Regions from separate parts of the Bradyrhizobium sp. HKCCYLRH3097 genome, predicted to be linked through region 2. Evidence: predicted binding sites of a transcription regulator. Region 2 holds the regulator's gene; each other region holds the start of a gene.
The links. Region 2 encodes LexA, which represses DNA repair genes until DNA is damaged. Its sites were predicted from a motif close to TGTTCNNNNTGTGTTCNG; they were not measured.

Region 1 (9,464 bases), on a different contig from region 2:
CCAGGAGCTGGTGCGCAGCAACGGCAAGATCTTTCTCATCTCCGGGGCCGGCGCCAATCAGCTCACCGACGAGGCCTGCGCCCCGACCTCGGTGCAATGGACGCACGACGCCTATTCGACCGCGACAGCCGTCGTGTCGGGCATCATGCAGACCAGCAAGGAGCCGTGGTTCTTCATCACCGGCGACTACGCGTTCGGCCATTCGGTCGAGGCGACCGCGCGCGCCCGCATCGCCGAGCTCGGCGGCACGGTCGCCGGCAGCGTCAAGGCGCAGCTCGGCACGCCGGATTACGGCTCGTTCCTGCTGCAGGCCCAGGCCTCCGGCGCCAAGATCCTGGCGCTCAACGTCGCCGGCGACAATGCCACGGCCATCAAGCAGGCCGAGGAATTCGGGCTTGCGGCCCAGGGCATGAAGATCGTGCCAATGTCGTTCCAGAACGTCGACATCGAGGCCATCGGCCTCAAGGCGACGCAGGGCGATCTCATCGTCACCAGCTTCTTCGAGGATGCCTCTTCCGCCGCGCGCCGCTTCTCCGACGCGTTCTACGCGCGCCGGAAGGCGATGCCGTCACAGATCCAGGCCGGGGTCTATTCGGCCGTGCGGCACTATCTGCAGGCGGTGAAGGATGCCGACAGCGACGACGGCGCAACGGTGATGGCCCGGATGAAGGCCACGCCGGTCTCGGATGCCTATGCGGACCACGGCCAGATCCGCGACGACCAGCGCATGGTGCACGACCTGTATCTGGTCCAGGTCAAGACCCCCGCCGAATCGAAGCGCCCCTGGGACTTCGTCAAGCTGGTGACGAAGATCGCCCCCGATCAGGCGTTTCGCCCGCTCGACCGCAGCAAGTGCAGCCTGGTCGGCAAGTGAGCACATGAGCGACCAAGCATGATTCCGGACGATCAGCGCGCCGTCATCATCACCGCCGCGGGCGGCCCGGAGGTCCTGTCGGAGCGACAGGACTGGCCGGTCCCGCGCCTCGGACCAGACGATGTGCTGATCGAGGTCGCAGCCGCCGGCATCAACCGTCATGACTGCAACCAGCGCGCTGCCGGGCCGTCGCGGGAGCCCAATCCCATACCGGGATTGGAAGCCTCGGGGCGCATCGTGGCCTGCGGCGCCAACGTTTCCCCGGAACGGCTGGGTAGAGCGGTGATCGCACTGACCGACGGCGGTTCATACGCGCAATACGTTGCCACCGATCAGCATCTTGCACTGGACTTGCCGAGCGGCCTCGACTTGATCCAGGGCGCCGGCCTGCCCGAAGCGCTGTTCACGACCTGGTTCAATTTCTTCGAGCTGATGCGCATGATGCCCGGCGAGACGGCCCTGATTCATGGCGGAAGCAGCGGCGTCGGCACGATCGCGATCCAGCTCCTGCGCGCGCTGGGTCATCCCGTCATGGCCACCGCCGGCACCGCAGAGAAGCGCGCCCTGGCACTCGGGCTCGGCTGCAGCGCCGTGTTCGACTATGCCGATCCCGATCTCGCCGAGCAGATCCGCGCGGCGACGGGGACGCGCGGGGTCGACTGCATCCTCGACACCTCCGCCGGCGCTCACATCGCACAGGACCTTGCGGCGCTCGCGATGGGCGGGCGGATCGCCCTGCTCTCGGCCGGACATGGCAAGGAGCTGGCGGTGCCGCTGCGCAGCCTGATGGCGCGCCGGGCCAGCATCACCGGCGCATTCCTGCGGTCGACGTCACTCGATATCAAACTCCGCCTCGCAAGCGAGCTGCGGCAACGCATCTCGCCCCTGCTCGGAACGGCCATTCGGCCGCTCATCGACAGCACCTATCGCCTGTCCGAGGCAGCCGATGCGCACGAGCGCATGGAGACGGGCCGACACATCGGGAAGATCGTGCTTCGCGTCCGCGGATGAACGCCAACCCACGTCTCTGCGCCCGCCACACGCAACGAGCGCCCGCCTACTGCTTCACGCCCGGGATCAGCGCCTTCAGCTTGGCCATGTCCTTGATGTTCATCTTCATGCCGCCAGGCATCACGATGTCGCCGGGCTTCTGGTCGGGCTTGCAGGCGCCGAGCCATCTGGCCTCGATCGTCATCGCGGTGTCCTTCACCCCGGTGCCGGCGGCGCCGCCCGTGACGCGCGACATCGTCTTCACCGTATAGGCCGAGTTGAAGTCGCCGGTGATGTCGGCATGCGACGTCGTATTGATGCCGCCGAAATTGCAGACCGAATCGGAGACGTAGCCGGTCGCGGTCTTCTGGATGTCCTGCTTGGAGCAGACCTGCTGCGCCATCGGCGAGGCGAAGTTGTTCATCTCCTTGTCGGTGGCCGCGTCGGTGCAGTGCTGCATCGTCGCCTCCGGCAGCTGACCGCCGGATCTGATCATCTTCAGCTCCCACAGGCCGGCCTTGCGCACCGGCAGGTCGACGGCCCGTGCCTCATGGCTCGCGGTCACGCCCAGGAGGCAGCAGGCCAACAGCCCAATTGCGATGCGTGTGCAGGTCATATGCCCCGTTCCGGCTCGTTGATCGATGCCGGAGCGAATGCCGCAGAAAAATGGCAATTGGGAGAACGGCAGTTGATGGAAGGTCAGTACAGCGTCCGCAGCGGCCGCTGCGCCGAGCCATAGGGCACCCAGCGGCAGGCGAACGAAACGTAGCCACCGTAACGCGCATCGACGGCGCGGAACTTCGCGACCTTGCCGTAGGAGGCGCAATGATCGACCGCGAGCTGGCGCGCATCCGTGGTCTGGGCCAGCTGGAAGGCGATGATGCCGCCGGTGTCGTTGCCCTTGAAGGGCGGCACCACGTCGGCCTGGGCGGACGCGGCAACCAGCACCATCCCAGCAGCCACGAGGCCTGCAGTCTTCACGAATCCGGCCATCAGCGTCCGCATTGCATTCTCCTCGATCTGGCCTGCCATCCTAAAGGTCCTGTCCGGTCAAGAAAAGAACACCGGCCTCGCGTTAACAGGACTAATCGTGGAGTGTTGCCGCGTTGCACTTGACCTCCTGTGGCCGCCGCGGCACGGTCCACGCTCCCGGATCAGCCTTGCGGACGGCCCATGCGCGACTTCAGCTCACCTTTCAAGATGTTCGGCGCCACCTGTGGCGCGCTGCTTGCCGCCATCGTCGCCACCGCCCCGGCTCAGGCCGCCAACCCTCTCGAGATGAACTTCTGGCTGTCCGGCCCGAAGTATGAAGGCCGGGTCGCGCCTTGCGAGGCGGCCATTCCGACCATCGTCTCGCGGTTCCAGGACAAGGAGAGCACCTTCTGGAATTCCTCGCTGACGATCACCGGCGTCGCCAATGTCCGTGAGATCGCCTTCCGCCCATGGCAGTCCGACAATATTCCGCGCCGTTTCTGCACCGGCAGCGTGATGATCAGCGACGGCAAAGCGCGCACCGTCAACTTCTCGATCATCGAGGATGGCGGCTTTGCTGGCTATGACCAGGGCGTCGAGTTCTGCGTCGTCGGCCTCGATCGCAACTGGGCCTTCAATCCGGCCTGCCGCGCCGCCAAGCCCTGATTCGCCTTTCCCGGCGCCTGCTTTGCGCCCAGGCATCGACGACGAATGGCTGCCATCTGGCGGCCATTTTTGTTCTTGAAATGTTCCCGCGCACTGGTAGGCTCCTGGCATTGTCCGGGGAGTTCGCCATGTTCGATTGCCTGCGCCGACCTGCCGTCCTTGTGTCCAGAACGATCGCCTGCACCGCCCTGCTGCTCGGCGCCCTCGCCGTCGCACCGGCCGAGGCCCAGGACCGCCGCCAGAACACGCCGGGCGCGTTCGACTTCTACGTTCTCTCGCTATCGTGGTCGCCCTCGTTCTGTGCCGAGGCCGAGGAGCGCGGCGACCGCGGCAGCCGGTCCCAACAGTGCGGCGGCCGGCCCTACTCGTTCGTCGTGCACGGGCTGTGGCCGCAATACGAGAACGGCTACCCCGAATATTGCGAGCAGCCGGCGCCGCGCCTGCCGCGCAACATCATGACCTCGATGCTCGATCTGATGCCGGCGCCCGGCCTGATCTACAACGAGTGGGACAAGCACGGCACCTGCGCCGGCGTGTCCGCGAAGGCCTATTTCGAAGCCATCCGCAAGGCCCGCGCCGCCATCAAGATCCCGCCGGAATTCCTCGATCTCGCGCAGACCAAGACGGTGGCGCCGGCGGCGGTCGAGGAGGCATTCATCAAGGCCAACCCCAAGCTCACGACATCGGGCATTGCCGTCACCTGCAATCGCACCAGGCTGAGCGAGGTCCGGATCTGTCTGTCGAAGGATCTGGAATTTCGCAACTGCGACGAGATCGACCGCCAGGCCTGCCGGCGCGACGAGGTCAACATGCCGCCGGTGCGCGGCGGCTAGCGACTGCGAATCGGGCGACCGCAGCGCGTCGGCCTGCGGCGCCGCTCGGCGCGGCCGCTGATCCGTTGCTCTCCTGAGTGCATCCGGCCTGAGTGCATCCGGCGCATCGACGGGGTACCCTTTTGACGCGGAACGGCGTAACCCGGGCGGCATGAACTACCGACACGCCTTCCACGCCGGCGGCTTCGCCGACGTCATCAAGCACATCGTGCTGACGCGCATCCTGGTCTACCTCCAGGAGAAGCCCGCTGCGTTCCGGGTGATCGACACCCACGCCGGCGCCGGCCTGTACGATCTCACCGGCGACGAGGCCATCCGCAGTGGCGAGTTCCTCACCGGCGTCGCTCGCGTGCTGCAGGCGCGCTTCTCCGAGCAGGCCTATGCACTCTTGTCGCCCTATCTCGATATCATCAGATCGTTCAATCCGAAGGCCGAGCTCATCGCCTATCCCGGCTCTCCGCTGATCGCGCGCGCGCTGCTGCGGCCGCAGGACCGCATGACCCTGTGCGAGCTCGCGCCGATCCCCCGCAAGCAGCTGATCGATCAGTTGCGCCGCGACACCCAGGCCCGCGTCGTCGATCTCGACGGCTGGGTCGCCCTGCCCGCCTTCGTGCCGCCGAACGAGCGCCGGGGCGTGGTGCTGATCGATCCGGCGTTCGAGGCGAAGGATGAGTTCGAGCGGCTCGCCGATCGCTTCGCCGCGGCCTTCGCGAAGTGGACCACCGGTATCTACGTGCTGTGGTATCCCGCCAAGAGCCGGCGTGCGACGGAAGAGCTGAGCGATCGTGTCGCGGCGCTCGCAGCCGCGGCCAAGCCGCCGGGCAAGGTGCTGCGGATTGAGTTCAGTGTTGCGCCGCAGATCGAAGGCGAGGCCCTGACCTCGACCGGGCTGCTGATCGTCAACCCGCCCTGGACATTACATGACGAGCTGAAGCTCATCCTACAGGAACTGCAGAAGCCCCTCGGCCAGGGCGGCGCGGCGCGCTTCCGACTCGAATTCCCCAAAGCTTGAAACGGCGACTGGTCGAAAAGCCGTAGTCAATCGGCACGGAACCGTATTATTGTGTCCGATTGTAAGACTGGCTTTACGTTCCGCTTCCGCGAATGGTTGCGGCGGGGTGATCAAGGCCTAACAAGATCCGGCGATCCGGCGCGGCGAGCGCTGGGCGTTAAGGTGGCCAACGCTTTCCGATCAAAGTGATGTCCGGTCGGACGCTGCGCAGGGCGCGCAGTGGAGGAAGCATTGCGGGGGAGGAGTTTCCCGATGGCCATGACTGGGACGGTCAAGTTCTTCAACGGTGAACGCGGCTACGGCTTCATCAAGCCGGACGACGGTGGACGCGACGTGTTCGTGCACATCACGGCGGTGGAGCGCGCGGGCCTGAAGGACCTGACCGAAGGACAGCGGATCAGCTTCGAGGTCGAGCCGGACAAGAAGGGCAAGGGCCCGAAAGCGGTCAACTTGGTGCTGTCGTCTTAGGGCGAGCCCGCCTGGCGGTGGTTCACGCGCCGGCATGATTGCAGCCGGGCGCGCCTCGACGCCACCCCTTCGTTGGTTTGGAAGCTGTCGGCAGCGCCTGCTCGCGTGCACAGCATTGCCGGCTCGTACGTGCAGGCCGCGCGCAATGATGCGCGCCTGCCAGATTGCACAGAGCGCTCCGACAAAAAAAATCCCGGCCGCGCGAGCGGCCGGGAGGTTGTCGTTGGACGTTTCTTCTTCCTATTCCCTCGTTGCCATCAGAAGTGGAAGTTGATGCCTGCGCGCACAATTCCAAACCGATAGTCGTTCTTCGCCCCCGTGATCACGAAATTGCTGCTGTCGAGATCGACGTAGAGATACTCGATCTTGGCGGTCCAGTTCTGTGCCAGACCGAACTCGGTGCCGGCACCGAGCGTCCAGCCGACCGTGGTGTGCGATTCCGAAAGACCGAAGGTCTCGGCGCGCAGGCCGCCAAAGGCGAGGCCGCCGGTGCCGTAGAACAGGATGTTGTTGAAGGCGTAGCCGGCGCGGCCGCGCAATGTGCCGAACCACGGGTTCGAGAACTTCCACGGCGCGAAGGTGTCGTTGGCGCCGGTCAGGTTGATGTCGCCCTCGGCGCCGAACACCCACGGGCCGTTCTGCCAATTGTAACCCGCGGTCACGCCGCCGGTGAGACCGGACGGCTTGGTCGGGTTGTTGCCCACGGTGCCCCATTCATAGCCCAGCGTGCCGCCGAGATAGGGCCCGGCCCAGCTGTAGGCGTTGAGGGGCTGGTTCACGGTATAGGGCGCGCCGCGCCCGTAGCCGAGATCCGCCGCCTGGGCCGAGACCGATCCGAGAGCCGCCGCGCCCAAGCCCGCCGCGGCGGCAGCACCGACCAAGAACCTGTTCATCGCTCACTCCACGCCACTCGCCGTCACCCGCCGGAGCCTGCGCCGCGCGACTGTGGTGCGCGGGCCGGCGTGGTTACGGAACTCTCGCTTCTTTCGTGAGCATTTATCGAGAGTTTTAGGTTAAGCCGTTGTTAAGCCGGGTTACCCGGCCATTAACGTGCTTAACGAAGCGTTACCGCCCTGCCCTGTGCATGGCGCCATCGCAAGCTGGCGAGACGGCGCGGCAGCGCTTAGTTTGCGGACATGACCACCCACAGCTCCGATCCACCCAAGGCGCCGACGCCCCCGAGCCGGCGTGGCGCGGCCGACCTGCCGCCCGAGACCATCGACACGCCCGACCTCGATCCCGCCGCATCGGCTGCGGACGAGGACGATGACGGCCGGCTGCCGGAGCTGGCCGAGGAGAGCCTGGAGGCGGTCGGCGAAGGTCCGCTTGCGATCGGCCACGCGGCGATCGAGAACGCGGTGCGGCTGGCGCCGACCTCGCCGGGCGTCTACCGCATGCTCAACGCGGCGCACGACGTGCTCTATGTCGGCAAGGCCAAGAACGTCAAAAAGCGCCTGTCGTCCTATGCGCGTGCCAACGCGCCGCTGCCGGCGCGCATCCTGCGCATGATCGCAGCCACCGTGACGGTCGAGATCGTCTCCACCACCACGGAGACCGAGGCGCTGCTGCTCGAAGCGAACCTCATCAAGCAGCTCAAGCCGCGCTTCAACGTGCAGCTGCGCGACGACAAGTCGTTTCCCTATATTCTCATCACCGGCGACCATTGGGCGCCGCAGATCCTCAAGCACCGCGGCGCGCAGTCCAGGCCGGGGCGCTATTTCGGTCCGTTCGCCTCGGCCGGTGCCGTCAACCGCACCATCACGGCGCTGCAGCGCGCCTTCCTGATCCGCTCCTGCACCGACTCGTTCTTCGAGAGCCGCACCCGCCCCTGCCTGCTGCACCAGATCCGCCGCTGCGCCGGGCCCTGCACCCAGGAGATCGACTTCCCCGGCTACACCGAGCTGGTGCGCGAGGCGACCGATTTCCTGTCCGGACGCAGCCAGGCGGTGAAGGCGCTGCTGGCGGCCGAAATGGAGAAGGCGTCAGGCGAGCTCGAATTCGAGACTGCCGCCGTCTATCGCGACCGCCTCGCGGCGCTGTCGGCGATCTCCTCGCAGCAGGGCATCAATCCGCGCACGGTCGAGGAAGCCGACGTGTTCGCCATCCACCAGGAGGGCGGCTATTCCTGCGTCGAGGTGTTCTTCTTCCGCACCGGGCAGAACTGGGGCAACCGCGCCTACTTCCCGCGTGCGGAGAAGAGCTATCTGCCGGAGGAGGTGCTGTCGGCGTTCATCACGCAGTTCTACGACGACAAGCCGCCTCCGAAGCTGATCCTGCTGTCGCACGAGATCGAGGAAGCCGAGCTGCTCGCCGAGGCGCTGTGCGTCAAGGCCGGCCACAAGGTCGAGGTGTCCTGCCCGAAGCGCGGCGAGAAGAAGGACCTCGTCATCCATGCGCTGACCAATGCGCGCGAGGCGCTGGGCCGCAAGCTCGCGGACACCGCAACGCAAAGCCGGCTGCTGGAGGCGATGACGACGACGCTCGGCCTGCCGCAGATCCCCCGGCGCATCGAGGTCTACGACAACAGCCACATCCAGGGCACCAACGCGGTCGGCGCGATGATCGTCGCCGGCCCCGACGGCTTCATGAAGAACCAGTACCGCAAGTTCAACATCAAGTCGGAAGGGCTGACGCCCGGCGACGACTACGCGATGATGAAGGAGGTGCTGCAGCGCCGCTTCAAGCGGCTGGTGTCACCGTCGGAGAAGGATGTCGCCCGCGCGGCCAAGGAGGACGACGTGCCGCAATGGCCGGATCTCGTCATCATCGACGGCGGCCGCGGCCAGCTCAATGCCGTCCGCGAGATCTTCACCGAGCTCGGCGTCACCAATGTCGCGCTGATGTCGGTCGCCAAGGGCCCCGACCGTGACGCCGGCCGCGAGACGCTGTTCATCCCCGAGCGCGAGGCGATCAAGCTCGAGCCGCGCGATCCCGTGCTGTATTTCATCCAGCGGCTGCGCGACGAGGCGCATCGCTTCGTCATCGGCTCACACCGCAAGCTGCGCAAGAAGGACATCCGCGAGGCCGGCCTGCAGGAGATCCCCGGCATCGGCCCGTCGCGCAAGCGCGCGCTGCTGCACCATTTCGGCACCTTGAAAGAGATCGAGCGCGCCTCGATCGCCGATCTCGGCAAGGTCCCCGGCGTGAGCGCGGAGAGCGCGCGCAAGATTTTTGAATACTTCCACAGCAACGCGACCTGAGCCCAGCTCGCCGATCCGGCGAACGTCCGCGCTGCGATCCAACTTGAGCCCGGCTCCCTCCACCCGTCATTCCGGGGCGCGCATAGCGCGAGCCCGGAATGACGTGGAGGGGCCGCGGGCTTGGCCATCCTCAGGTGCGGGCGAAGAAATTATTTTACCCGGGCGTAATTATCAGATATACACCCGGATGAAAATCCGGAACCCCATCATGACCCCCGATCAACGCAAGGCGGCTGTGGCCGCCTACAAGGAACGCAAGACCCCTGCGGGCATCTTCGCCGTGACCTGCGCCGCCACCGGCCAGCGCTGGGTCGGCTGCGCGCCGGATCTCGACAAAATCCAGAACCGGCTGTGGTTCACCCTGCGCCAGGGCGGCCACCGCCGCGGCGGGTTGCAGGCGGCCTGGGCCGCCCATGGCGAAGGGTCGTTCAGCCTGGAGGTGATCGAGA
Region 2 (9,464 bases):
CCGGCGTCCAACGGCCATCGACAAGCTGCGTATTCCAGCCCACGTGATCGGCGTGCAGATGCGTCATCAGGACGAGGTCGACATCGTCGGGGGTGACGCCGGCTGCCCGCAGCCGGTCCAGAAACGGCTCGTTCAGGCGATGCAGGACGGCCGCGTCGGGTCGCTCCTTGTCATTGCCGGTGGCGGTGTCGATCAGAACCACCCGCTCCGGCGTCCGCACCAGCCAGCTATGGATGCTCAGGCGCAACGATCCCGTGCGCGGATCGACTGATCCCGGCCCGAACCGGCCGCGTTCCCGGGCAATGCTGGCGGCGTCCACACCAGGAAACAGAAACTCCCCCTCGACCGCATCGAGGCCGATCTCGAAGATCCTCGTGATGGTGGCGTCTCCGACGCGATAGGTCGTGATGTCCTGCATGTCTGGCGGCCTCGATCCGAACGGTGGTCTTGTCTGGGCCGAGATCTAGGACTAGGTCATACATTCCTCAAATCGATCCAGCTCATGCAGTCCATCGATCACTTCGATCTTCGCTCCTTCGACCTCAATCTGCTGGTCGCATTCGACGCGCTGATGCAGGAGCGCAGCGTGACGCGCGCGGCGGCGCGCCTCAAGGTGGGGCAGCCGGCAATGAGCCATTCGCTGTCGACGCTTCGCGTGCTGCTGCAGGATGAGCTGTTCGTCCGCGTCGGCACGATCATGCAACCGACGCCGCGGGCGGCGGCGCTCGCCGGGCCGGTTCGGGCGGCGCTGGGGCAGATGCAGGCTGCGCTGCACGCCGCACCGGAGTTCGACCCGGCGACCGAGCAGCGCACCATCCGCTTGGGATTTTCGAGCGAGGTGGAGCTGCTGCTGATCCCCGAACTTGCGGCGCAGCTCCGTCGAACCGCGCCCGGCGTGCGGCTGCTCAGCCGGCCGACCGAGCGAAACGAGGTGCATCGGCTGCTCGACGATGGCGCCTTGGATGTTGCGGTCGGCTGCTTCGAGGCCGTGGCACAGCGGCACAGATCGCAATTCCTGTTCGAGCAGGCTCTGAGCTGCGTCTACAATCCAAAGCGCATCGCGATGAAAACGCCGATCAGCCTCGCCGACTATCTGTCGCTTCCGCACGCGCTGGTGACGCTGACCAACAGCCTGCAGGGCTGCCTGGAGGCGGCGCTGGATGAGATCGGCACCGAGCTCAACGTGGTCTCGGCCTCCTCGGAATTCCTCAGCGTGCTGGCGACGGTCGCCGCATCACCGGTGATCACGACGATACCGACCAGGATGGCGAAGCTCTACGGGCCGCGGTTTGGGCTGGCGCTCTGTCCCGCGCCGTTGAAGCTGCGGCTGCCGGCCGTCTCGATGGTCTGGCCGCTGCAGCTCGATCGTGATGCAGCATCGGTCTGGCTGCGGAACATGGTGGCGGACATCCTGCACACGACCGAGCGCGCCGCCTGTCGCGCGGCTGCGGGATAGCATTCAAAATGAACTCTCTGCATCACGTCTGCTCCGGCCGCGCGCGGCTCGCCGCCGAGGTTGCCGGCCAGGGAGACCCTGTCGTCTTCCTGCACGCCGCAGTGTTCGACCGCTCCATGTGGCGCGCGCAGATCGAGGGCGTCGCGGCAACGCATATGGCGATCGCCTATGACCGGCGCGGATTTGGTGAGACGGTCGCCTATGAGGAAGCTCATTCTCCGGTCGAGGACCTGCTCGCCGTCGTCGACGCGTTCGCGCCGGGGCGGCCGGCGACGCTGATTGCCTGCTCGCAAGGAGGCCGCATCGCGCTCGACTTCGCGCTTCGCCATCCGTCACGTATGGCATCGCTGGTGCTGATCGCACCTTCGATCAGCGGCGCGCCGGAGCCGGTCTATCCACCGGAGATCAAGGCGCTAACGGCGTCGTTGGCCGCTGCCGAGGCCGCACAGGATTGGGATCGGGTCAGCGCTATCAAGGCGCATCTGTGGGTCGACGGTCCCTTGCAGCGCGAGGGACGCATCTCCGGCGAGCCGCGCGAGACGTTCCTGAAGAAGAACGCCGCCGCACTCCGCGCGCCGCCAACCGGCGCGACTCTCGATATGGCACCAGCCTTCCCGCGCCTCGCGGAGATCGTCGCGCCATCGCTCGTCATCTGGGGGGACTTGGACTTTCCTCACATCCAGCAGCGAAGCAGGCTGCTCGCCGCAACAATGCCGAACGGGTCAGGACATGAGCTGGCCGGAACGGCGCACCTGCCGAGCCTGGACCGTCCGCAGGAGGTCACGCGGTTGATTGCAGACTTTCTCGCGCGATCGTGAGGCCGCGCCCCGGGCACGGCCCACAGCAGACGGTCGGAACGCAGGGAGCCGGCCTAGGCCCTTGGCCGCGCCGTGCGCGTTCGGTTAGAAGGCGATTCATTCGATCTGCCGTCTCCGTCCGAAGGAACTCCCATGGCCCTGATGCCGGTGTCTGATGCGTTGTCCGCCGTGCTCGCCGGCGCCGAGCCGCTGGCCGAGGAGCAGGTCGGGCTGGACGAAGCGTTTCACCGCATCCTGGCGCGGGACCTCGCGGCGCTGCGGACGCAGCCGCCCGAGGCGATGTCGGCGATGGACGGCTATGCCGTGCGCGCGGCGGACGCCGCCCAGGCCAAGGCGCGGCTGAAGGTCATCGGGGAGGTCGCGGCGGGGCGGCCGTTCGATCGCGTGGTTGGACCCGGCGAGGCGGCGCGGATCTTCACCGGTGGCGTTGTTCCGGAGGGCGCGGACGCGGTGGTGATCCAGGAGGACACGATCGCCGAAGATGGCCACGTCGTGATCACCGAGGCCGCGATCAAGGGCCGGCATATCCGGCCGGCGGGCGTCGACTTTCACCAGGGCATGGTGCTGCTGAAGTCCGGGCGCCGGCTCAGCGACCGCGACCTGTCGCTGGCGGCCAGCATGAATCATCCGGCGCTGCCGGTGCGGCGCCGGCCGAAGGTGGCGCTGCTCGCCACCGGCGACGAGCTGGTGATGCCGGGCTCGACGCCCGGCCCGGGCCAGATCGTCTATTCCAACGGCTACGCCTTGCGGGCGCTGGTGCGCAACGAGGGCGGGACCCCGATCGATCTCGGCATCGCCGCGGATACGATGGAGGCGACGATCGCCGGCATCCGCCGGGCCCGAGAGGCCAAGGCCGACATCTTGATCACGACCGGCGGCGCCTCGGTCGGCGATCACGACCTGGTCAAGCAGGCGCTCGAAGCCGAGGGCGTCGAGATGGCGTTCTGGAAGATCGCGATGCGGCCGGGCAAGCCGATGATGCACGGACGGCTCGGCGACATCAGGGTGATCGGACTGCCCGGCAATCCGGTGTCGTCCTATGTCTGCGCCCTCCTGTTCCTGGTGCCGCTGATTCGGCGGCTGCTCGGCCGCGACGAGGCCGTGATGCCGCGCGAGACCGCCCTGCTCGGCCGCGAGCTCGGGCCGAACGATTCGCGCGAGGACTATCTGCGGGCGCGGCTCGAAGAGCGCGCCGACGGCACGCTGATCGCCACCCCGGTGAGCCAGCAGGATTCGTCGCTGCTCGGCAATCTCGCGCTCTCGCAGGCTGTGGTGATCCGGCCGGCGTTTGCGCCGAAGGCGCCTGCCGGCAGCCCGTGCGAGATCCTGCGCCTGCCGAATTGAGCCGCTTCCCCGGTAAAGCCCGGTCTGTTCATCATATTTTTAGGATTGCGGAACACACATCGAACATATAGTGTCCGTTCATGATTTGTTTTTAGTATGTTGCGGGCGACGCGATGACGGTCCGACTCCAGGGCGCTCTCAGCCGGTTTGTGCGCGAGGCGCAGCTCTTGGACTCGGACGACAACAAACCGGGGACCAGGTCGAGATGCTGACGCGCAAACAGTACGAACTTCTGCGGTTCATCAACGAGCGGCTCAAGGAAGCCGGCGTGCCGCCGTCCTTCGACGAGATGAAGGATGCGCTCGATCTGCGCTCGAAGTCCGGCATTCATCGCCTGATCACGGCGCTCGAGGAGCGCGGCTTCATCCGCCGGCTGCCCAACCGCGCCCGCGCGATCGAGGTGATCAAGCTGCCCGAGCTGTCACAGGCCGCCAACAACCGCCGCGGCTTCACCCCATCGGTGATCGAGGGCAATCTCGGCAAGGTGCGCACCAGCACTCCCGCGCTGGACGATGGCGAGCGCCCCGTCGCAGTGCCGGTGATGGGCCGCATCGCCGCCGGTACTCCGATCGAGGCGCTACAGACGCGCAGCCACACCATCAGCGTGCCTGCCGACATGCTCGGCAACGGCGATCACTATGCGCTCGAGGTGCGCGGCGACTCCATGGTCGATGCCGGCATCCTCGACGGCGACATGGCGCTGATCCAACGCAACGAGACCGCCGACACCGGCGACATCGTGGTGGCGCTGATCGACGATGAGGAAGCGACGTTGAAGCGCTTCCGCCGCCGCGGCGCATCGATCGCGCTGGAGCCGGCCAACACCGCCTACGAGGTACGCATCCTGCCGCCGAACCGGGTGAAGATCCAAGGCAAGCTGGTCGGGCTGTACCGCAAGTACTGATCGCGAATGGGATCGGTCGATGGGCGGCGGGCGCACGCGCTTTCGCCGCCGATCGGAGGCTGCCCAGCAAAATACGTCACGCGCGAATGCACCTCATGATGTGCAGCGCGGCATGCTCAAACGCTTGTGATCGGCTGCGGGCACACGCGATGCAGATCAGCGCAGAATTGCCGCGAAGCGCGCGCTAACATCACCATCGATGTCCACTCTGATAGAGGCCTGCGCCTGTCCGGGGGGAGCGTGGGTCGGCTATCTCTCAACGAGGAGCGATCCGATGTGTGACTACAGCCTCCATGCGGTTGCGTCCCGTCCCGCCAAGGTCGGCGAGACGTTGATCTCGATGATCTTCCGTGGCACCGCCACCCGCGGCTTCGCGCTGGAGAGCGAGCCGACCGTCGCAGTCTGCATGCTGCCCGGCACCGAGTTGGCCTTCGCCGAGGACGTCCGCTACGACAGCCGCTGGCTCTGGACCCGGACGATCCGCGAGCGCGTCGCAAAGTTCAACAGCATCGAGACTCACATTCCCGATCGCCATCACGACGCGATCGAATTCGCCGATGGCCGCCACGTGCTGGTGACCCAGCTCTGCGAGGGCCAGCGCGTCACCGTGCTGCAATTGCCGGTCAGCAAGCAGCCGGCGGAGCGACGCCCGGACATCGCCGAGGACGTGCCGCCTTCGCAGGCCACACCGATTCGCCGCATCAGCATCACCTGAGGGGTCTCCGCATCGGCATTTCTCTCGGTCGTGAGCGAGCTTTCGACCGTGGGAGATTTGGGTTCTGCAAGCGCAAAGTCCTCTCGGGCGAACCTCACGCCCCGGCATCGCATCGGATAGGAACGACATCCCTCGGCCGCCATGATGTGCCGGGGGAGCCTGCTGCCGTGGTCAACAAGATCGATTGGAACAAGGCCGCCGGGATCACCGAGCCCGGCTGCAATATGCTTGTGTTCGGATGGCTGACAGTCACGGCTGACGACATCGCCATCTGGCAACGTTATCCGCGCGCTGCGTTCACGCTGGCCGAAAGCCCCTCGCTGTTCGATGGACTTGGCAACATGGACCCTGGCGACACAGAGTATCATCTCGGTACGTTCGAGCTGCCCGGCACTCAGTCTTCTTCGCCCTGCTCCGTCTCCGGCGGCGTCGCGTCCTGAGGCCGCACGGCCGGCGCGCGCGGCGTCAGCGTCGTGTCGAACTCGCCGGCCTCGGCGGGCGCCGGCCACCATGGGCGGTCAGTGCCGCCGGCGCGCGCCGGCGTGACGGCGAAGCTCCTGCCCTGCCGCACCAGCATCAAGGCGCCCTGCTGCCGCAGCCGCTCGCGATCGATGACGGCCGCCGCGCAGGATGACGGCGCGGCGCGCGCGGTGACGATGAGCGCGGCACGGGCGCAATCATCGGCGAGCGCCTCGGCGCGCAGGGTCAGGGCGGCGAATCGGCCGTCGGCCATCGCGACCACGCAGCCCGCCTCGTCGCAGGAGACGCCATCGGTGAGCGATGAATCCGCCGGCAGCCGGGCATCGGCGTCGGCCGCGAGCCACTCCTTGGTGGCGAACACGTCCTTGCCGGTGCGCATCACATGCAGGCGTCCGTCACGACCGCGCACCGCCACCGCGCGCCCATCGCCGGCGATCAGCACGTCGGGCAGCGGCGTCGCGGCGGCCCACGCGGCGGCCACCACGAGCCCCACGGCGCCCGACCAGCGCAGCGGGGTGCGCAGCAGGCCGATCAGGATGACACCGAGGCTGGCCAGGATCAGTGGACCGATGCCGAAGGCCGGGATGCGCCCGACCGCGCCGGGCAGCGCCGCCACCCAGCGCGTCACCGCGATCATCCAGTCGATGCCGAGGCCCATCAGCGTCCACCAGGGACCGTCGAGTCCGAACGGCGCCGCCACGAGGCCCATCAGGCCGGCCGGCATCACCAGCGCCGAGACGACCGGCATCGCTGCGAGATTGGCGAGCACGCCATAGGGCGTGACGCGATGGAAATGGAAGGCGGCATAGGGCGTGGTGGCGAGCCCCGCGATCAGCGAGGCCAGCAACAGCATCGCAAGCTCGCGGCCGCCCCACAGCGCGATGCGCTGGGTGGCCGAGCTGTCCGGCGTCGCGAACAGTCTGGGCAGGCCGAACTGCACCAGCGCGACCAGGCCGAGCGTTGCCGCGAACGACATCTGGAAGCTCGGATGCACGAGCGCTTCCGGGGCCGCCGCCAGCACGATCATCGCCGCGACCGCGAGCGTGCGGAAGGTGACGGCGCGGCGGTCGACCATGACCGCGATCAGCACGACGGCCGTCATGAAGAACGACCTTTGGGTCGCGACCTCCGCGCCTGAGAGCAACAGATAGAACGCCGCCGCGACCAGCGCCGCGGCCGCCGCCCATTTCTTGATCGGATGGCTGATGGTGAGGCCGGGGATCAGCGCCAGCAGCGCGCGCACGGCGAAGAACACGACGCCGGCGACGACCGCCATGTGATAGCCGGAGATCGACAGCACATGGCCGAGACCGGAGACGAACATCGCGTCGTTGACATCGGGCGTGATGGCGTCGCGCCGGCCGGTCAGCAGCGCGGTGGCGATGGCGCGCTCGTCGCCCGACAGGCGGCCGCGGATGCGTGCGTCGATCGCATCGCGCAGACCCTGCATGGCCGCCGCATAGCCCAGGCCGAAGCCGGCGGCCTGCGGCGGCGTCGCCGTCGTGATCGCGCCCATCACGAAGCCGGAGGCGCCGATGCCCTGGAAGAACATGTCGCGCGCGAAGTCGTAGGATCCCGGCCGCACCGGGGCCATCGGCGGCAGCAGCCGCGCCTTGAGCTGCACGAAGCTGCCGACCTCGGGCGCCGCGCCCTTGCGCACCGCGAGCCTGACACGCGCGATGGTGACGGCGTTGCGCGGGCTCTCCATCGACGTCACCCGCAGCACGATGCGGTCGCTGCGCTCGCGGATGTCGCGCGCCTCGACGAAGCCGGACAGCGCCACCGAATACAACGGCCGCGCCAGCACCGGATGCGCGACGCGCGCGGTCTTGACGGTCGCCGCGGCGAAGCCGCACGCCGCCGCCGCGATCATCACGGCAACCGGAAACAGCCGATGCCGCCGCATCATGATGGCGACGATGCCGAGCAGCGCCGCGGTGGTGGCGGCAATCCAGAGCACGGGCTCGTGATCGGCGGTGAAGTACAGCGCGATGCCGGCCCCGAACGCCACCGGCACCCAGGGTAGCAGCCGGCCCGCCCCGGCCTCCTCGGCCGCCCAGCTCTTCAGGCGGGCGGCGAACACCGACGACGCACCGGCCCCGATCGCGGGCCAGCCGCCGGCCAGCGCGCCGCGCGGCGGCCAGACATCGGCCATCACGCCCGCGATCCCGCGACGCCCTCCCGGCGGCCTGACCGGCTCCGCCATTGCCCCCACACCACCCGTTACCCGACGGGCGGAAAGGCTACCGGAAGCTGCGCGAGCGCGCCTAGCAGAACGGAACGGGAATCCTGGAAATCTGCACGGCCGCTGCGGGGGAACTTTTTGCGCCGCACGTGCTTTTCAGGGGATGGACGCCCACGACCCTGAAGACCCCTTCGCCGACCTCGCGCTCGAGAAGGCGATCCACCTGCGCTGGACTCTCCGGGACATCAAGGCCCACCGGCTGACGCTGTCCCCTGTCGCCGACGAAGATCTTTCGCTGCTCACCGAGCGCGGCCTCGTCGAACTCACCGACGGCGTGCCGACGCTGACCGAGGCCGGGCAGGACGCGATCAGCTGAGCCACACGCGTCCCGCGGTCTCCGCTTGCCTCACCCCTTCGCGACTTCCTTGGCGAAGGTGTCGCGCAGGCCGATGGTGCGGTTGAACACGAGCTTGTCGGGTGTCGAATCCGGATCGCGCACGAAGTAGCCCTGGCGCTCGAACTGCATCGGCGCGTCGGAATTGCTCTCGGCGATCGCCGGCTCGATGCGCGCGTCGGTCAGGACCTCGAGCGAGTTGGGATTGAGATCGGCGGTGAAGTCGGCCGCATTGGGGCTCGGATTGGCGAACAGCTGGTTGTAGAGGCGGATCTCGGCGGTCAGCGACTGTGCAGCGGGCAGCCAGTGCATCGTCGCCTTGACCTTGCGGCCATCAGGCGCGTTGCCGCCCTTGGTCGCCGGATCATAGGTACAGCGCAGCTCGACGATCTCGCCGGCGTCGTTCTTGATGACGTCGCGGCACTTGATGAAATAGGCGTAGCGCAGCCGCACCTCGTTGCCCGGCGACAGGCGGAAGAACTTCTTCGGCGGATTCTCCATGAAGTCGTCCTGCTCGATATAGAGCTCGCGGCCGAACGCGATCCTGCGCGTGCCGGCTGCGGGATCGTCGGGATGGTTGATCGCCTCGAGCTCCTCGACCTGGCCTTCCGGATAGTTCTCGATCACCACCTTCAGCGGCCGCAGCACCGCCATCCGGCGCAGCGCCGTGCGGTTCAGCTCCTCACGAATGCAGAATTCGAGCATGCCGACGTCGACGATGCTGTTCGCCTTGGCGATGCCGATGCGCTTGATGAACTCGCGCACCGCCGCCGGCGGCACGCCGCGCCGCTTCAGGCCGGCGATGGTCGGCATGCGGGGATCGTTCCAGCCGGAGACATGGCCGTCCTGCACCAGCCGCGTCAGCACGCGCTTGGATAGCAGAGTATAGGTGAGATTGAGGCGCGCGAACTCGTACTGGTGCGGATGCGACGGCACCGGCAGCTTGTCCAGGAACCAGTCGTAGAGGGGCCGGTGATCCTCGAACTCGAGCGTGCAGATCGAGTGCGTCACGCCCTCGATCGCGTCGGACTGCCCGTGCGCGTAGTCATAGCTCGGATAGATCTTCCAGGCGTCGCCGGTGCGCGGGTGGTGGGCGTGCAGGATCCGGTACAGCACGGGGTCGCGCAGGTTGATGTTGCCGGCGGCCATGTCGATCTTGGCGCGCAGC
Region 3 (9,464 bases), on a different contig from region 2:
GCCGAGAACACATGGACGCCGACGCCGCGGCTGATCGAATAGATCGGTGGCGGGGCCTTGTCCGGAATGCGAATGCGGAGCGCGGCGCTGTAGCGTCCCTTCAGGGCGGCAGCCACCTCGTCGATATGAGCGAGTGATTTGCCCATTTCGTCGCGGCCGGCGATCACGACCCCCTGGGGGTCGAGCACGCGATACCCGGCCAAGGTGACCTTCTGCGTCTCCCTGACGATCGGCAGCAGCCGCGTGCCGATCGCGACGTAGGCCGGATCCGCAGGATGGACCGCGTCGCGGGCGTCCGGGCGGCGGACGAAAAGATCGTTGGCCAGAAGATCGAGCAGGGGGCGAATGGGCGTCACCTCGTCGGACGCATCCGGACGTGACTCGGGCGGGACCTCGGCGCCGAGCGGAACGCCGGTGGCAAGGCGCGCGGAAACCTCCTCGGCGAAGACCGCCGCGAGGACTCGGCTCTGCGCGATCAGTTCCGCCTGTGTCTGGCGGATCAGCTGGTTGTCATAGATGCGAAAGAAGAACAGCCCGACGAGCGGCAAGGTGCCGACCAGCGCCAGCACGCCAAAGACGATCTGTCCCAGCGACGGCCGCCATTTTGCCTTGGGCTTGGGCGCGATCATGGGGTGCCGCAGCGGCCGAGCCGGAAGCCCACGCCATGGACCGTCTCGATCGCGTCCTCGCAATGCGCGGCTGCGAGCTTCGCTCTGATGTTGCGGATGTGGCTGTCAATCGTTCGGTCGGAGACCTGAATGTTGAGCTGATAGGCGGCGGCCATGATCTGCTCGCGGCTGAACACGACCGCAGGACGCGTCATCAGCGTGCGCAGGATGCTGAACTCCAGCGCGGTGAGCGTCAGCGGCATGTCATCGAAACGGGCCAGGTGCTGCTGCGGGTCGAGCCGGAGCCGGCCATGGACGAGCTTCTCCGGCTCGGCCGAGCGATCACCTCCGCCGTTCGCGACCCGGCGGAGAATGACGTTGACGCGGGCGACCAGCTCGCGCGGACTGAACGGCTTTGTCACGTAGTCGTCGCCGCCGATCTCGAGCCCGAGAATGCGGTCGATCTCCTCGTCGCGGGCCGACAGGAACAGGATCGGCACTTGCGAGGTCCGGCGAATGCGCCGGCAGACCTCGAGGCCGTCGAACTCCGGCATGCCGACGTCGAGCACGATCAGGTCCGGACGGTCTTCGGTGACCCTGGCCAGCGCAGCGCGGCCGTCGGCGGCTTCCCTCACCGCCATGCCGGCCTTGCTCAAGGCCACGCGCAGGACTTCGCGGATATGCGGGTCATCGTCGACGATGAGGATTCGGGGAGACACGAGCTCTACTCCGCGGCGAGGCATCAGCTTGGTTTCTGCGACACAGGATGTGTATCGAGATAGCGCTGCAGGCGCCAGCCGCGAAAACTCCAGGATCGCCAGGACGCCATGCTGCTTTCCTGTTGCTCAAGGAGCCGATCACGGTCGCTGGCCAGCCCTCGGTCCGTCGGTCGCAACAGCATCGCCCGCTCGATGGCCGGCAGTGCCTCGGGCCCGAGCCAGACGAGATAGGAGCCGTCGACGAGAGGGCCGCTCTGTCCCGCCTCACGACTATGGGAGACATTGAAGTCTGCGATCGGCCGGTCGAAATTGATCAGCGCACAGCCGTAGATGGTCGCCGAGAGCACCAGCAGGTTCATACGGATGAGCCATGCGTTGGACTTGTCGAGAGCGATCCTGAGCACGATGAGGATCAGGCCGATCGCGACCAGGATCATCCATATCAGGGCCGCGATTCGCCAATAGGTCAGAGCATAAGTCTCGATATACATGTGAAGCCGTTGAATCGAGGACACGACCAGCATCACGTTCTGAGCCACCCAGAGATAGACCAGCGGCCGGACCAGTCGCGACTCGTTTGCCGTGGTCTCGGAGCGGACGGCGACGATGACGAAGGCAGCCGCGAGCAGCGCCGTGACGATCAAGGGGTAGGCGCCTCGGTGCGCATAGGTCGCATAGGTCATGCCGTCCGGAAGCGCAGCATGTCCCCACAGATATGCGCCGTCGAGCGCCGTCTGGAGGGCAAACAGGATGTTGAACAGGATCAGCGCCCGGATCACGGTTTCAGGGCCGAGCACGGTCGTCAGCATTGACGGCTGATCGGGCTCGCTTTCGATCGGCGGGCTCGAGGTCGTGGTCCGCTCGCGCCAGCGAAGGTTGACGAATGGCCAGACCATGGACAACGTCACGAGCCAGAAGATCGCGTGCCCCATCGTGAGTTGGGAGGCGACGCGCTCGGGACTGAGGACGGCGAACCACCGCTCAATGACCGGATTGGCTGCTGCGAACAGAGCCAAGAACACGCAGCCGAGTGCCAGCGGAATGCTCCAGACAACGAGAGTTCGCGTGATCATGTTCGCGCGCAGCGTCACGATCGCATCAGGTATCAGTCGAAACGGCCCGATCAGGAGCAACTGCCGCGCGGCGGTCAGCGGAAGCCGGAAGCCGCGCGCGGATCGGTTGGTCGCCAGCGTGATAGCCGACAGCGTCGTGAGCAGCAGGACAGGAAAAGAAAGCAGGTTCAGCTCCTCGATGGCGGGAGCCAGGCCGGCAACGAAGAGAACTGCAGCTCCGACCAGACGGTTTCGATCGGTCTTGGCAAGATTGGCGAGAATGCTCACTGCGGCGAGCGCGGCGAAAAACAGCGGGAATGCCAGGCCGATCGGCCGGCCGTTGTAGAGCAGCGTGTCGGCGAGGCCGACGAGACCGGCAGTGATGGCGAATTTGAGCCACATGGAATCGGGCGCGACGGGCGCAGCCGTCGGCTCGGCGAGAGTCGTCATGGAGGAATCCTTGGTTTGGGTCATCGTTCGGGCCGGGAGGCACAAGCCGATGAGCTAAGCATGACGCCTGCCCATGCAGCAGCTCACGAGGGGATCTGCAGCATTTCAGGATTTGTTTGCAGATTTCGTGCAGACGCGATTCCACATCTGGCGCGGGGGAAACGTGATTGTTACGCAATGGCCGTCTTTCCCCTGGGATGATCGGCTGCACACATGCTCGGACGTATCAGGACCGCGGTTCTCTGGATCCTTGCTCTGCTCTTCATTTTCGTCACGCTGAACAGCAACGAGCCCTATCTGGTTCGGCTGCGGGGCAGCGGCCACGCAGCCCTGCTCCTCATCGGGCTTGCCGTTCCGCTGCTGCTGATGCTCGGCGGTCGGTGGCGGCGGGGGCCCGCCGGACGCGCTCTGGTCGTAGCATGGTGCGTTCCGCTGATCATGCTGACGTCGACGCAGTTCATGTTTGCCTGGCGCAAGTACGAGACGTTCCGGACGCCCCCCGACGTGGCGCATCTGCTCGGCCGGCATTTCATCGTCGGTTACACGGCCGTCGATGACGCAGCCGCGTTGGCCCGACAGGGGTTGATCGCGGGCGTCTATGTGACACACCACAACATCCGCGGCCGGACCGAGCCTCAGCTGCGCGCCGAGATGGCGCGATTGCAGGACGCGCGCCGGAGTGCCGGGCTGCCGCCTCTGCTGGTTGCGGCGGATCAGGAGGGAGGCGCCGTCGCACACCTGTCTCCGACCCTGCCGAACATGCCCGGCCTCGCAACGCTGGCCGATCTGCCGGCCTCGCGGCGCGCGCAGGATGCGTTCGCGATGGGGCGCGCCCAGGGGGAGGCTCTCGCGGCTGCCGGCATCACCTTCAATTTGGCTCCGGTCGTCGACCTTCGCCCGAGCTGGACACGCAACCGACTGGACTTTCACACCTTGATCGGCCGCCGCGCGATCTCCAACGATCCCGCGGTGGTTGGCGACATTGCGCTCGGTTACGTCCGTGGCCTGGAAGCAAGCGGTGTCCGCGCGGCCGTCAAGCATTTCCCTGGTCTGGGGCGCGTCGCAGCCGATACGCATCATTTCTCGGCACAGCTCGGCACGCCGGCAGATGTCTTGGAACGGTCGGATTGGCGGCCGTTCCGACAGGTGCTGCAGGGCTCGCACGCGGCGATGATGGTCGGTCACGTGACGGTTGATGCGATCGATCCAGAGCGGCCTGCCTCGCATTCCAAAGCCGTGCTCGAGGGACTCATTCGCGGCCGCTGGAACTATCAGGGCGTGATCGTGACGGATGATCTCGTGATGGGGGCGATCTACGGCCGCGATCTCTGCAAAGCTGTCGTGGAGGCTCTCAACGGCGGCGCCGATCTGTTGCTGGTGGCCTATGACGGCACCCAGTTCCACCGCGCGCTCGCCTGCGCCAAGGAGGCTCTGGCGGAAGGACGCATCGACCTCGATGCAATCAGCAGGAGCGATGAGCGACTGAAGCGCTGGGCGCCGACGGTTGGCAAATCACAGCCGTCGAATGTGTCTACGGTTATGCAACAGCCTGGAGGCGTGCATCAGAAGATCGTGGACTGAATGGCAGCGAGCCCTCAGCGCGGGCCATTGCCGGTCCAGTTACGCCAAGCGACATTCGAGAGGCTTCGCAGGTCGGTCGCCAGCGGGCGTCGCGTCTGCTTGTCGTGCTGAGCGATGAGGTGCTCGGATTCGCGGATCTTGACCTGGAGTTCCGCAACCTGCCGCTTGGTCTGTTCAAGCGCCTTCGCATCGGCGCTCTCGCCCACCGTGAACCGCGCCGTCTCGATCTGTTTCAAGGTCGCGCGATTCTTTTTGAGCTGGGCGCGATGCCAGGCAACCTTGCTGTCACTGTCCGCAACCATGGTGGACTCCCGCGAAATGCCGCGGAGACTAAACGACCGATTTCTGATTCGCGACAGCTTCGGACCGGCATCGCCAACGTTGGAATACCGATCTGCCGGCCCATCGTCCTGGTGAGTCGAATATGTCCGGTTCAATCCAACCCTGCGGCGCGTCTCATCTCATCAATCAGTTCGGACGCTTCAGCCTTCGTCATCTCCGCTCGCGCGGGATCGGACCGGCCAGCCTGCTCGCTGAGCGTTCTCAAGTAGGAAGCTTGGGCATCCGTCATCGGATCGGCTCCGGACACCCAGTCCTCGGGATCTTTCTGCAGCTGTTCGGCCATGGGGATCTCCCGTTGTTGCCCGGCTTCAACGGGGAAGCTTGCAAAATGTTCCTATTTTGTTCTATTGTGCGATCCTACTCTTGCTCGGGTGCTTCATGCGCGATCTATGTGTGGTTCGAGCCGAAATCGACCGTATGCGTCTCCGGGTCGGGCGGCAGCGCCGTGAAATCGTGCAGCTACGGCGAGCTCGGGCCTCGACGGCGGCCGCCGAAGTGCTTTTGCACCACCTGCTGGAGACGCTTGACCGGCTGCGGCAACAGCGGGAGCGGCTCAAGCTGGAGGAAGCGAGCCGACTGCCTCGCAAGCAGCGCGGCGCCCGGCGCGCATGAGACGCTGGCGGTAAGGCCGAGCGATCCGCCGCTCGTCCGTAGTCCGATGATCAAGCCTGGAACCGACATGGCCGACGATCACCAGAGCCGCAAAGGCCAACCTGCGCCTGGTCACGAGGACGTCCGCATCTTCAATTTGGCCGGTGAGGAGAAAGATTGGTCGGTAGTCCGGCTCCCTCGATCAGCATCGGGCGTGTGAGCTTCGGGCAATACGATGTCCGGCGGCGCGGCGGTAAGCTCTTCCGGTGTGGCCTCGCATGATTTGATCTCGAAATTGTTGTCGAGGATTTTCTCGCCATGCGTGCCGAGCGTGATGAGATCGGCCTGTTCCGCGGCCTCCCAGACCTCGCGCTCGGTGCGAAACGGGCGGGTCATCTGTTCGTCATTCTCAAACAATGCGTAGGGCACGAGCGCCTCCAGATTGCGATCCGCCGATGCAGCGATGCCGTGCCGCTCGACGCCGCCCATCCATTCAAGGCACGGACGTCCAAACAAACGGCGCCATAGGCAGGCTGGTTCCACCCAGGCGAGCGCTGACTCGATCGACCAGTTGTGACGATCCGCCCGGCCTGCCAGGCGGAACATGGAGGCCAGCGCGAGGTTGCCGGCGGTGTCGAATGGCCAGGAGACTCCAATGGATATCAAGGGAAAGAAGATCGCGATCCTCGCAACCAACGGGTTCGAGCAATCCGAGCTCGAAGTGCCGCGCGATCGTCTCAAGCAGGCGGGCGCGACCGTCGAGATCATCTCGCTCGCGCCGGGCGAGATCAAGGGCTGGGATGAGAAGGACTGGGGACGGACCGTCAATGTCGACAAGACGTTGGACCAGGCGTCTGCTTCGGACTACGACGCCGTCGTGCTGCCGGGCGGTCAGATCAATCCGGATCTGCTGCGGCTCGAGCCGAAGGCGCTGCGGTTCATCAAGGAGATCTTTGAAGCCAAGAAGATCGTTGCGGCGGTCTGTCATGCGCCGTGGCTCCTGATCGAGACCGGAATTGCCAAGGGGCGAAAGATGACGTCCTACAAATCGATCAAGACGGACGTTGCCAATGCCGGCGCGCATTGGCAGGACGCGGAGGTCGTGGTCGATCAGGGCGTGATCACCTCGCGCAATCCCGGAGATCTGGAAGCCTTCAGCGCCAAGATCATCGAAGAGGTCAAGGAAGGCCGCCATCTCAAGCGCAGCGCGGCTTGATGCTGAGATCGGAAGCCGGGAGAAAACCCGGCTACCTCAGTGGGACGGGCCCAGCGCCCGAGGGGTCGAACGCTGGGCCGCAGTCCACACGGAGTGCCTCCAGCGAGATGGGGGAACGCCGCCAGAGGCATGGAAATGACTCGCGGCGGGCCGGGTCGTTCCCAATTCCTAGCGCGGACCTTCGCCCGCGGGATTTCGACGAAGCCTCGCAACGTTCAGTGAGGAATCGGAACTTCGCTGCTCATCCCGGGTTTGCCGCTTTTGAACAGGCCGCGGAGAGCGTCGTGAGCGAGAAAGCAAAAATCCAGGACTACAGGGCTCCGGCCGGCGGATGGGGGTCGGTGCACGCGGTCGCCAGCATCCTGACGCAGGAGGAGGTGACCCTGCTTGGCAGCGAGATCCTGCTGAAACAGAACAAGCCAGGCGGCTTCATGTGCGTCAGCTGCTCCTGGGCCAAGCCGGCAAAGCCGCACCCTTTCGAATTCTGCGAGAATGGCGCCAAGGCGACCGCGTGGGAAATCACCGGCAAGACAGTCGGACCGGGGTTCTTTGCTCGGCACAGTCTGACAGAATTGCGGTCCTGGTCGGATCATCAGCTCGAAGAGCAGGGGCGTCTTGCTCATCCCATGCGCTATGACGCTGCGGCGGATCGCTATGTTGCCGTGAGCTGGGACGAGGCCCTTCGCGACATCGGGGCAGAGTTGAACAGGCTCGATCCACGCTCGGTCGTCATGTACACGTCGGGCCGAGCCTCGCTCGAGACGAGCTACATGTATCAGCTTTTCGGCCGCATGTACGGCACCAACAATTTTCCCGACAGCTCCAACATGTGCCACGAGTCGACGTCGGTGGCGCTGCCGGAGGTGATCGGTGTGCCCGTCGGCACGGTGCTGCTGGAGGATTTCGACAAAGCGGATTGCATATTCTTCTTCGGCCAGAACACGACGACAAACTCGCCGCGCATGCTGCATCCGTTGCAGCGGGCGGCGCAACGCGGCGTACCCATCATCACCTTCAACCCGCTGCGTGAGCGGGGACTGGAGCGCTTCACTGATCCGCAGAACCCGATTCAGATGGTGCTCACCGGTGGGACGCGGATTAGCACGCAATACCATCAGTTGCGCGTCGGCGGAGACGGGGCGGCGCTGCTCGGGTTGTGCAAGGCGGTCATTGAGGCGGATGACGCGGCGGTCGCCACGAAGGGCCCGCGTGTGCTCGATGTCGCCTTCATCGAGCAGCACACGTCCGGCTTCGCGGCTTTTGCGACCTTCTGCCGGCAGGCGTCGTGGAGCGATATTGAGCGCTCCTCCGGCCTCGAACGTGCCGCTCTTCTGGAGGCTGCCAAGGTCTACGCAGCCTCTCACGCCGTGATCGCCAATTATGGGATGGGAATTACCCAGCATCGGCATGGCGTCGAAACCGCCAAGATGATTGTCAACCTGCTGCTGTTACGCGGCAACATCGGAAAGCCGGGGGCCGGCATCTCGCCGGTTCGTGGCCATTCCAACGTTCAGGGGCAACGCACCGTCGGCATCTCCGAGAAGACCAAGTTGGTGCCGCTCGACAAGCTTGCCGAGCTCTATTCGTTCGAGCCGCCGCGTTGGGACGGTCTCAGCACGGTCGATGCCTGCCAAGGCATCATCAAGGGCGACGTCAAGGGCTTCGTCAGTCTCGGCGGCAACTTCCTGCGCGCCGTCCCTGAACGCTCGCTGATGGAGCCGGCGTGGTCGAAGCTGCGGCTGTCGGTGCAGATCGCAACCAAGCTCAATCGCAGCCACATCGTCCCAGGCGAGGTGACCTATCTGCTGCCGTGCCTCGGCCGCATCGAAATCGACCGGCAGGCAGGGGGAGATCAGGCGGTCTCGATGGAGGACTCCACCACCTGCATTCACGGCTCGCGCGGGCAGCGCCAACCGGTCGCAGAGACCCTGTTGTCGGAACCAGCCATTGTCGCCGGTCTCGCCAAGGCCACCCTGAAGCCAAATCCGCGCGTCGATTGGGATGCCTGGGTGGGCGACTACGCGCGCGTCAGAGACGCGATCGAGCGGACCTATCCCGAGCAGTTCAAAGACTTCAACAAGCGCCTGTTTGAGCCCGGCGGCTTTCCGCGGCCGCTTGGCGCCCGCGAACGCAAATGGAAGACCCCGACCGGCAAGGCGAACTTCACCGTGCCCAAGGCGGCGCTCAATCCGCCGGAGGAAGGCAATGGCGTGTACCAGCTGATGACCTTGCGCGCCGACGGCCAGTTCAACACCACCATCTACAACGAGGACGACCGGTTTCGCGGCGTCACCGGCGGCCGTCAGATCGTCCTCATGAACGCGAGCGACATGGCTGATCTGGGCATCAAGCAGGGCGAGCCGGTTCGGCTCTCGACCGAGGCCGATGACGGCGTGGAGCGCTCGCTGGGCGGGCTCCAGGCAGTGGCGTTCGACATTCCGCGCTACAGCGTGGCGGCCTACTACCCCGAATGCAACGGATTGATTCCGCTATGGCACTACGCGGAAGGGAGCAAGGTGCCCGCCGCCAAGTCGATCCCGGTCCGGATCTCGCGCGACATGGCCTGAGCTATCCGGAGCGGTCAGCCCGCAGCCCGTTGTCGTGCGTCGCCCGGCGCCGCCGTCGCGCAAGGGCTCGTGATCTCCGGCGGGGTCGCGCCGGGGCGGAGCGGGACGACCAGCCGGCACACCAATCCCTCGGGACGCCAGTCGAACGAGGCGCGCCCACCGAGCTGGCTTTCCACACTGGCCATCAGGCTGCGCGTGCCGAAGCCGCGCGAGGTCGGCGCGCGCACCAAGGGACCGCCGGTTTCAATCCAGATCAGATCCAGGCGCTCATCCTCGATGCTCCATTTGACCGAGAGATGCCCGGAGCGGACCGACAGCGCTCCGTATTTGGCCGAGTT

Region 1: a site for LexA is predicted at 3,573-3,590, ahead of ACQR0U_RS10955 (ribonuclease T2 family protein). Genes of this name have one in related genera too.
Region 3: a site for LexA is predicted at 5,082-5,099, ahead of ACQR0U_RS05975 (DUF3072 domain-containing protein). Genes of this name have one in related genera too.

The regions. Positions count from the first base shown of each region.
Region 1 covers NZ_JBNPTX010000003.1:425,716-435,179, forward strand. The annotation lists gene ACQR0U_RS10930 (ABC transporter substrate-binding protein) at 1-874, shown strand, start outside; gene ACQR0U_RS10935 (NAD(P)H-quinone oxidoreductase) at 893-1,885, shown strand; gene ACQR0U_RS10940 (DUF3617 domain-containing protein) at 1,932-2,480, opposite strand; gene ACQR0U_RS10945 (hypothetical protein) at 2,564-2,869, opposite strand; gene ACQR0U_RS10950 (hypothetical protein) at 3,038-3,502, shown strand; gene ACQR0U_RS10955 (ribonuclease T2 family protein) at 3,631-4,335, shown strand; gene ACQR0U_RS10960 (23S rRNA (adenine(2030)-N(6))-methyltransferase RlmJ) at 4,487-5,347, shown strand; gene ACQR0U_RS10965 (cold-shock protein) at 5,600-5,815, shown strand; gene ACQR0U_RS10970 (outer membrane protein) at 6,073-6,708, opposite strand; gene uvrC (excinuclease ABC subunit UvrC) at 6,952-9,015, shown strand; gene ACQR0U_RS10980 (GIY-YIG nuclease family protein) at 9,224-9,464, shown strand, end outside.
Region 2 covers NZ_JBNPTX010000012.1:129,912-139,375, reverse strand. The annotation lists gene ACQR0U_RS25765 (MBL fold metallo-hydrolase) at 1-418, opposite strand, end outside; gene ACQR0U_RS25760 (LysR family transcriptional regulator) at 503-1,456, shown strand; gene ACQR0U_RS25755 (alpha/beta fold hydrolase) at 1,465-2,274, shown strand; gene ACQR0U_RS25750 (molybdopterin molybdotransferase MoeA) at 2,407-3,618, shown strand; gene lexA (transcriptional repressor LexA) at 3,824-4,522, shown strand; gene ACQR0U_RS25740 (hypothetical protein) at 4,797-5,237, shown strand; gene ACQR0U_RS25735 (hypothetical protein) at 5,405-5,677, shown strand; gene ACQR0U_RS25730 (ComEC/Rec2 family competence protein) at 5,632-7,923, opposite strand; gene ACQR0U_RS25725 (hypothetical protein) at 8,066-8,278, shown strand; gene ACQR0U_RS25720 (glutamine--tRNA ligase/YqeY domain fusion protein) at 8,309-9,464, opposite strand, start outside.
Region 3 covers NZ_JBNPTX010000002.1:63,607-73,070, forward strand. The annotation lists gene ACQR0U_RS05950 (HAMP domain-containing sensor histidine kinase) at 1-629, opposite strand, end outside; gene ACQR0U_RS05955 (response regulator transcription factor) at 626-1,327, opposite strand; gene ACQR0U_RS05960 (DUF4153 domain-containing protein) at 1,351-2,829, opposite strand; gene ACQR0U_RS05965 (glycoside hydrolase family 3 N-terminal domain-containing protein) at 3,043-4,410, shown strand; gene ACQR0U_RS05970 (hypothetical protein) at 4,425-4,712, opposite strand; gene ACQR0U_RS05975 (DUF3072 domain-containing protein) at 4,844-5,035, opposite strand; gene ACQR0U_RS05980 (hypothetical protein) at 5,476-6,009, opposite strand; gene ACQR0U_RS05985 (type 1 glutamine amidotransferase domain-containing protein) at 5,999-6,559, shown strand; gene ACQR0U_RS05990 (FdhF/YdeP family oxidoreductase) at 6,844-9,126, shown strand; gene ACQR0U_RS05995 (HWE histidine kinase domain-containing protein) at 9,141-9,464, opposite strand, start outside.